Regions from separate parts of the Paenibacillus sp. J14 genome, predicted to be linked through region 2. Evidence: riboswitches for the same ligand, from Rfam matches in the RefSeq annotation. Region 2 holds a riboswitch; the other holds the start of a gene.

Region 1 (4,428 bases), on a different contig from region 2:
ATCGATTGATTCCCCGCCTCTTTCGCCACGGATTCAAACAACACATCAATCGAGGGACAATGGCGATTGACTTTATCGCCTGCAAAACATTCGACCACGAAATGATCTCCGGAACGCTTCACTCGCATATGTTTATCTCCCGGTGCAATCAGCACTTTGCCCCGCTCAATCGTATCGCCTGTTTGGGCTTCCTTCACACGAATCGATAAGCTCTGATTCAGCCGTTCGGCGAACATTCTCGAGAACATGGGAGGGATATGCTGAACAATAACGATACCTGGCATATCCTTGGGCAACGACTTTAACACGGTATAAATCGCCTCTGTACCGCCGGTAGAAGCCCCGATGGCAATCACTTCCTTGGTTGTAGCAGGTTTCGCAGTAACCAGCTTCGTTGGCGGATCGGCAGGAGAAGCGGCCAGTTTCTTCGGTTGATGGACAATTTTTGCTTTCGAGCCAATCTTGATTTTCTCGATCAGTTCTTCGATAAACTTCTCCACATGCGATAACTTGTTATCCGGCTTCGAGATAAAATCAATCGCACCGGCGTTTAAGGCGTCAAACACGGACGAACTGATCGCGCTGACCACGATAACGGGAATCGAATACTGAGGCAGCAAGCGCCGAAGAAATTCAATCCCGTTCATTTTCGGCATTTGCACGTCGCAGACCATGAGATTCGGATGATATTTTAATATCTTGTCCCTTGCTTCGAATGGATCCGCAGCTGTAGCTACAACTTCAATGTCAGGGTCCGTCGTAATCCCGCGGGCAATCATTTCGCGAAACACCATGGAATCATCTACGACCAGAACTTTAATCTTATTTCTGACCTGCATCCAGGCAACTCTCCAATCGTTACTCTTTGCGATAAACCGCAGGCATCACGTACTTAAATTTGGTGTGATCCCGTTGGATCGTTTCGGAATGACCAATAAATAAATACCCTCCGGGGACTAGACTGTCGTAAAATTTGTGAATCAGTTGCATGCGCGTACTTGCGTCAAAATAGATCATCACATTCCGGCAAAAGATCACATGAAACTTCTTTTTGAAGGGGAACGGATCCATGAGATTAAATCGCCGAAAAACCACTTCGTTTTTGATTTTGGGCTTCACTTTATATTGGTTCATCCCATGCGGATGAAAATAATCATGTTTCCAACGCTCCGGCAACAGCGCAACCTCTTCACGGCTGTAAATCCCTTTCTTAGCTTCAATCAGCACCTTTTCCGATATATCGGTCGCCAACAGCTTTGTATCCCATCCGAGCCGAGCATTTCCAAAAAATTCATTGATTAGGATGGCTAAAGTATAGGCTTCCTCCCCTGTGGAACAACCGGCGCTCCACACCCTCAAATCTCGATCTTTGATTTTGGGGACTTGTTCGGGGAGAACTTTGGCGCGAAACAAATCAAAATGATCTGATTCTCTCATAAAGTATGTATGATTGGTTGTCATCTGATTGATAAACGTTCTTGCGGCTTCGCCGCTCTGATCGGTAGCAATATAGTTCAAGTAGTCCGAGAAATTTTCCATGTTCAGCGAATTCAAGACGTTCCACAATCGGCCCATTACCAACGTTCTCTTCTCGTCGCTCAAATGAATCCCAAAATTTGTTTTGATATAACCGGCTAATTTGATAAATTCCTTATCTGAAATTTCAATCATCACTTCACCTCCCCTATACGAAGAGAGAGCCATAAGACTCTCCCGTTTGAGAATTACACCTTCGTTGCCGAATTCATGTTATCCGTTAAAAGAAAAACCCTTCTAGTTGTCTGGAAGGGCATCGTCAATGCATGAATTCAGCAATTCAGTCATTGGCAACCTGGCAATCATAGCTCTATTTCAGAACTTTAGACCCATGGCTTTGCGTCATTACTTTTCAGTAATTTTGCCCAGAAAATTATGAAGGTGGTTTATGCGAAAAAGATCAGAATATGTCGAATTCGACAGTGATTTTCGACATATTTCGATTTGTTATGTAAGATTATAGCAGTGGTCTTGAAAAAAACAATGAACAAAACGAAAATTTTCAGGTTTAAAATGTAAGATAGGCGTATAGTCCTATTTTTAAATTAATTTTAGACAAATTTCAGAACTTTGAGAGTTTTCCTAACATCACCCGAACCCAAAAAAGCCCTGCCTCCCTCTCACATTTTTTAGTGAAAGTGGAAGCAAGGCTTATGGGAGGAAGTTCATCCTCAAGGACCCTGAGATTGCGATTTCAGCTGTCGCTGCTGTTATCGCAAATGCTGCTTTTAAACGCATGCTTTTTGCCAGTTTCATAGAGTTCGAACCTCCTATGTGTTTTGAGTTTCTGTACTCTATGATAAGGGCCAATATTAATGAGATATGCTGATAGTGTTAAATAGGGTTAAAGTAACAAATTTATCCCTCTCCACTTGCTAACCTCACATTGACCGTACTCATTATGGCCAGTCGCCACAACCGAGCCATCCGCCTTTAGACCAAGTGTATGCGCACATCCTGCGGCAATGGCAACAATTTCACGCCAGTTGCTGACCTCGCATTGACCATATTGATTCGAGCCCGCTGCCACTACGGTGCCGTCCGATTTCAATCCAACCGTATGATAGCTGCCGGCAGCAACTGCCATAATTCCTCGCCAATCCCCTACCTCGCATTGGTGATGCTTGTTCGCCCCTGTGGCTACGACCGTGCCATCCGATCGAAGACCTGCGGTGTGGAGATAACCGGCCGCCACGGACTTGATATTATGCCACTGGCTCACATGACATTGGCCGTAGCGATTGTTACCGGCCATGATCACGGTTCCGTCGGCGCTCAGACCAGCGGTATGCCAATCCCCTGCTGCGATCGCCACGATATCCCGCCAACTGCTGACTTCGCATTGGCCTTCCGCATTCCGCCCTACGGCCACCACTGTACCATCGCCTCTTAACCCAAGCGTTCTGCGCCACCCCGCCGCAATGCTTACGACTCCGCTCCATTCGCTCACTTCGCATTGCTGATGCCCATTCCATCCCGTGGCAACCACCGTACCGTCCGACCGAAGCCCCACGGTATGCGACTTTCCTGTGTTCGTTGCCATATGAACATTACCTGCCGCCACCGCCACGATCCCCCGCCAATCGCTGACATCACACTGGCCATTTCGGACATCTCCTACAGCCATCACTGTACCGTCCGACCGAAGTCCAACGGAATGCCGCGGGCCAGCCGCTAAAGGGATATTCATCTGCTGTACGCCTTGGAACGCCGATATTTTCGGAGAAATTGGCTCCATAGTTATCCCCCTTGCCAAGAAATTAAGCTATCCCCATCTTACGAAAGGCTTCCTAAAAAAATCAAACAAAATCATAAGTTTCACGTCTCGAACCCGGAACGGTCGAAACTTATGATGAGAGTGTGTCATAGCTAGCCGCCCTGACTTGGGCGTGCTATTCGGAGGTGATGTATGAAGCGATCACCGCAAGTCGTTTGGATTACAGACGCCGACCAGCCGACGGGCAAAGCATTGATCCGTCGCTGGGCTAAGGATGGCGCCCATCTCCTGCTAAGTAGTCCGTCCAATGGCATAGAGATTGCAGCTGAAATCAACTTGGCTAAAGCTTCCGGCTCCAAAGTGCTCGTAAGCAATGTCGATTTAAACTCCGGCACCAACGCAAACGAGCTTGTGCTGCAAGCAGAACGGGAGCTTGGTGCCCTGCAGGTGCTGATCCATAATCATGACCTGTTCGTACCTTTTTCCGTTGAAGCCGGCTCTGAAGCATTGTTCCGCGAGGTGATCCACACCAACGCAAAATCGGCCTTTCTTTGCACGCAAGCTGCCGGGAAAGTGATGGCTGCACGGGAGTCTGGCTGCATCATCTTTATTTCCTCCATCCATGCTGAGAAACCTAACGGCTCCTCCTTCGCCTACAGTGCCTCCAAAAGCGCCATAAAGCTGCTTGCTAAAGAAGCGGCCCTTGAGCTTGGGCGACACAGCATCCGTGTGAATACCATTGAAGCTGGCCCCATCCCAGGCGATAATGAGCGATTCCGCAGTTCGCTGACCACGCTCTATCGCAGCTACGAAACCAAGGTGCCGAGCGCCCGGCTGGGGACAGTGGACGATATCGCAAATGTTGCCTGCTTCCTGGCGTCAGACGATGCGAGTTACTTGAACGGCGCGGATTTGCGGTTGGACGGAGGTTTCCTGCTTCATTATATGGATCACAAAATGAGACAACCAAGGAGCAGTGATTCGCCATGAGTTTAACAGGCAAAGTCGTTCTCGTCACCGGATCCGGAACTGGCATCGGTCAGGGAATTGCCGTGGAAATGGCCAAGAGAGGCGCTGTCACCGCCCTTCACTATAACCGGAGTGAAGCTGGCGTACTGGAGACCAAGCGGAGAATAGACGAATCGGGGGGCCATTGCTTGATTGTCCAGGCGGAC
Region 2 (4,428 bases):
ATGCGGTTTCCTTGGTCTGTAGTTTATTTTTTGCTTCATTGGCAATAAATCGACTCTCAATCGCATCCTCATACGTTTTAGTTAACATCTGACTGGCCAAAAATTCGGTGTAAGTCCCCGCCTCGGTAGAAGCAATCGTAGCTACCAAGCTTGCAGTCGCTTGATATTGAGGTTTGGCCAGCGTATTAACCAAAAAAACGCCTCCCTCACAGACTAGAAGCGTAACAATAAAAGCAATCATGTGTTTTCTTAAGATTTTAAACAAACCGCTACTTTCCAATAGCTCCACCTCAGTCGATGTCAGAATATCACTCCAAAATAAGTCCCAGAAAATCCGTCATGAAAAAATAGGATAGGCATTTAAAACTAGGAAAATAGTCACCTAAATATAACCTTATATTAACACAAATTGCAATCAAGAGAAGAATGTTTTTTTTGACGCATTTGAGAGACAAACAAAAAACAGGTTTACGAAAAGACGATTGTCTCTTCATAAACCTGTTAAACTCTATCAAGTGATGATTTAATTATAAGTTCGATACTACCTTAACATTGACGTTCGATTTTGCCAGTTGGATGTTGAAGGCTTGTCCCTTAACGATGTTGTCCTTAACCACGATATCCTTCTGGATGCAATTCGCAAGATAGGTGGTCAGGTCGATTCCGCCCTTCGTTGTTTCAATCTTGTTGCCCTCGACCGTTCCGTTCTCCGCATTCTGCCAAGTCCAGATTCCTTTCTCGGCATGCTCGATCGTGTTGCTCGAAATGGTGAAGTTCTTCGTATTCCCTAAGCGAATGCCCGTTGTTCCCGCAATCACACTTTGCTGCCCCATTTTAATCTTGTTCCCTTTGATGGTCACATGATTAACGGTCTCATCGGCGCTGACTTCAATCGCAGCATAATAACTGCCAACCCCTTCAATGCGATTGTCCGAAATGCTGTTGTTCGAAGCGTAGACGCTGATGCCAGCGTACATGTCAGGAGCCAACTGACCTTTATCTTTACCTTCGTAATAGTTGTTATTGAGATAGGAGTTCGTGATGATATTGCCGCTGACCGTAATCCCTTGGGCGTAAATCTTGATCGCACGTTTAGCGTTGAAGCTGAAGGTATTGTTGGCAATCAAGCTGCCCACGTCCCGGCCCGTCCCACGATCCAGGTTCGGGTCTTCATAGAAAATCCCGTCCCCATCGTCGGCTGAACCGATGTGATGGATGTTGGAGTTCGTGATTCGAACGTTCGATGCAACCTTCTCTGCCGATCCCCAGGTTGTTGTAATATAGATGCCTCTGGAGATCAAGCTGCCGGCTGTCAGATTCACAGCCTTGATATTATAAATTTCAGAATTTGTGATTTCAATGTGATTGGTATCGCCATAAATGACAATCCCCGAGACGACACCCGTATAAAAATCGCTAGCCGGGTCACTGCTGTGCGTCGCATTGGCTGCCGCGATCCGATTCACTTTGACGAAGGAGCTGCCTCCCCCGATAACCAGAACACGATTTACGGCATGATTACCATCCAACATCAAGTCCGAGATTTCAATTCCAGTACCCGATGCATGGATCATTTCCCATCCAAATTTGTGAGCATCTGCTTGAATGACCGACTTCTTGCCTTCGCCTTTAAGCGTAGTTCCGCTCTCGACGATCAGCGTATTCACTGGATTCACCACGTAAGTGCCTTCAGGAAAATATACCGTTCCTTTGCTGCTTGCTGCGAGATCCAAAGCCCGTTGAATTGCCGACGTATCGTCAGTCACTCCATCGCCTTTGGCACCTTGGTCCTTCACATTAATCATTTGGGCGTCCTTTGGCTCAGCGTTCGCAGCAACCGGATTTATAGAGAAGTTAAACAGGAATCCGACTGCAACGACCAACGTGATAAGCACGAATTTCTTAATCGATTGATTTGCTGCCATAAAGGACACCTCAAATTCGATAGGATAAAAAATAGAAAGCCCCCGTTTCAGGAAGCCTTCTATCTCATCCTGAAAACTTTCGGGAACTGGCTGGCATGTGATCTGCGACCACGAAGCCCCTGTAGCTTTGCGTCCCGCACTTTCATGCGGTTTGCCTTTTCGATGTTCTCGTATTCAATTCTGAGGTTTGGAGTGGAGTCAATTTCTGAGGTTGGAGTCAATAAAAAAAGAACCAAATAACTATAGTTATAAGGTTCCTCATCGGAAACCTGTATGTAGGGAGCTGGCTGGCATGTGATCCTCGATCACGAAGCCCCTGTAGCTTTGCGTCCCACCCTTTCGAGCGGTTTGCCTTTATTCGACATTGCAGGCTTAAAATATGTTAGATTATGGTTCTATAGTAGCATATCCTCTATGAATCTGTAAACTAGCACTCTACTAATATTTTACTAGACGACAAAATGTTCCATTGGATACCTGATTCACATCCGGTCTTTATAGACAGAGGTTAATTCCTCCAGCACGTTCTCAATCGCATACGTCCCCGTAAGTAGATCTCGTCTTGCAGCTATCTCCTGCCGAAGCAAGGGATCGTGATATAACTGCAGAATCCGATCAGCAAAGGCATCGGCATCGCCGAGCTCGACCAGAAATCCATGGACGCCTTCCCCGACGAGGTCCCGGTTTCCCCTTACCCGAGTTGCCACCACAGGAAGGCCGCTGGCGATCGCCTCCATAATATTGACCGGCAAGCCCTCCTGCCGGCTCGAGGATACTGCTACATCCGCCAATGCGTAAATGTTCTCCATGTCCTTCCGGTGTCCGAGAAAGGTAACATAAGGTTCCAGCCCTTTCTCAGCAACGAGACTTTTGTAGAACGCCTCCAGTTTCCCTTTGCCGGCAAGCAGCAGCTGCACATTCGGAATGGCATCCTTCAATTTTTGGATCGTCTCCAGCAGGAGCGTCTGGTTCTTGCGATGAATCATTTCCGCCGCATATATGAGAACAAAACGGTCTTGTCCGACGCCATACTCTTCTCGCAATTGCCGCTTTTGCTCCGCTGTAGGCGGTTTAAATCTCTCGAAGCTGATCCCGACCCCATGCACAAAATGGATGAGCCCCGGTTTGAATTTCCCTCGCTTAGCCCGCTCGAAATCCTCATCATTCATCGTTACCAGAACGTCAGTATACCGAGAAAGCCACTTCTCCACCGGATAGTAGATCAACCAATTGATGCGAGAAGCCCCCTTGTAAAAATGAAAACCATGAGCAGTATAGACGACTTTCGTGCCTTTTCTTCGACTTTGGCGGGCAGCCAGTCTCGTTAACACTCCGCCCATAGGGGTATGACAATGAATAATCTCGTATCCCTGACTGTCGATAATTCTTTTTAGCTCCCGTAGAGCCTTGAGGTTATCCCTGCTATAGGGAGAACGCTGGATGGGAATATCAAACTGCTTGTCCGCCCATGGAACCGGCTCAGAACCATTCGCAGCCACATGAACCTCCCAGCCCTGATCCCGGAACCATTTCAAGTAAGGTAGATGAAATGCGTTAATGTGAGACACAACCGTAGCGCTAAATAACACCTTTTTGGGCACCCATACCATCCGCTTTCTAGTAATATAGTACCAAATATATCAGTCTTTATAGGGGAGTTCAATCGCTGTTCTATCATAAGTTTAGGGTGACTAGCCCATAGGGTTCTGATATATTAGTAGTTATCAAGTCCATACTCAAATCTACCTAATCATTTTTTCTCTCTCAGGACAACTTAAGGTCCACTCCTGCCTGCATAGAATAGACTCTCACATCATTTCTCTCATCATCTCACGACACTTTAGGAGCCGACCGGCACAACATCAGATCAGACAAAATTCAGAAGACTTGCATTTGCATGGTAATAGGCATAAGGAAATAGTATAAAAGTTCTACTTCGTGTTTACACCAGATTTGGAAAAAGCTATGATTAACTTATGGATAAGTAACCAATTGAGTCAACTATGGGGTGGAAATTGTGAAAGTTTTAATCACAGGAGGCTACGGCTTTATCGGTTCCTTTGTTGCCGAGAGATTTCTTCGAGAAGGACATCAGGTTGTCATTATAGACAATATTTCAACCGGCAATGTAAATCATATTAAGTTTCCTCATACTTCCTATATTTTGGATGTAGAGAGTCCGAATTGCGAAGCGGTCTTTGAGCAACACGAGATCGACGCAGTGATTCATCTTGCAGCCCAGGTCGATATTGTTACTTCTGTGGAGAACCCCTATGCTGATACGAAATCGAACATTTTAGGCCTTACGAACATGCTTCAACTTTCTGCCAAGTACCAAGTCCGGAAATTTATTTTTGCGTCATCTGCAGCTGTATACGGAACTACGCAAGAAATGCCACTGTCCGAATCCTATCTTTGCAAGCCGGTATCACCCTATGGAATTAATAAGCTTCTTGGTGAATATTACTGTGAGAAATGGAAAGAGCTCTACGACCTAAGCACG

What was found. Region 2 has a riboswitch for cyclic di-GMP ahead of M891_RS25280 (glycosyl hydrolase family 28-related protein). Riboswitches for the same ligand answer to the same signal wherever they lie in the genome.
Region 1: it holds a riboswitch for cyclic di-GMP, as region 2 does, so the genes downstream of both, M891_RS0104385 (CheR family methyltransferase) here and M891_RS25280 (glycosyl hydrolase family 28-related protein) in region 2, are expected to answer to the same signal.

What each region holds. Positions count from the first base shown of each region.
Region 1 is NZ_JADQ01000009.1:3,160-7,587, forward strand. Features, by position in the region: gene M891_RS0104380 (protein-glutamate methylesterase/protein-glutamine glutaminase) at 1-839, opposite strand, end outside; gene M891_RS0104385 (CheR family methyltransferase) at 859-1,671, opposite strand; cyclic di-GMP riboswitch class I at 1,823-1,912, opposite strand; gene M891_RS0104395 (RCC1 domain-containing protein) at 2,381-3,274, opposite strand; gene M891_RS0104400 (SDR family NAD(P)-dependent oxidoreductase) at 3,446-4,243, shown strand; gene M891_RS0104405 (SDR family NAD(P)-dependent oxidoreductase) at 4,240-4,428, shown strand, end outside.
Region 2 is NZ_JADQ01000016.1:56,888-61,315, forward strand. Features, by position in the region: gene M891_RS0108295 (YveK family protein) at 1-193, opposite strand, end outside; gene M891_RS25280 (glycosyl hydrolase family 28-related protein) at 528-1,925, opposite strand; cyclic di-GMP riboswitch class I at 2,004-2,091, opposite strand; cyclic di-GMP riboswitch class I at 2,201-2,288, opposite strand; gene M891_RS0108305 (glycosyltransferase family 4 protein) at 2,408-3,535, opposite strand; gene M891_RS23555 (NAD-dependent epimerase/dehydratase family protein) at 3,943-4,428, shown strand, end outside.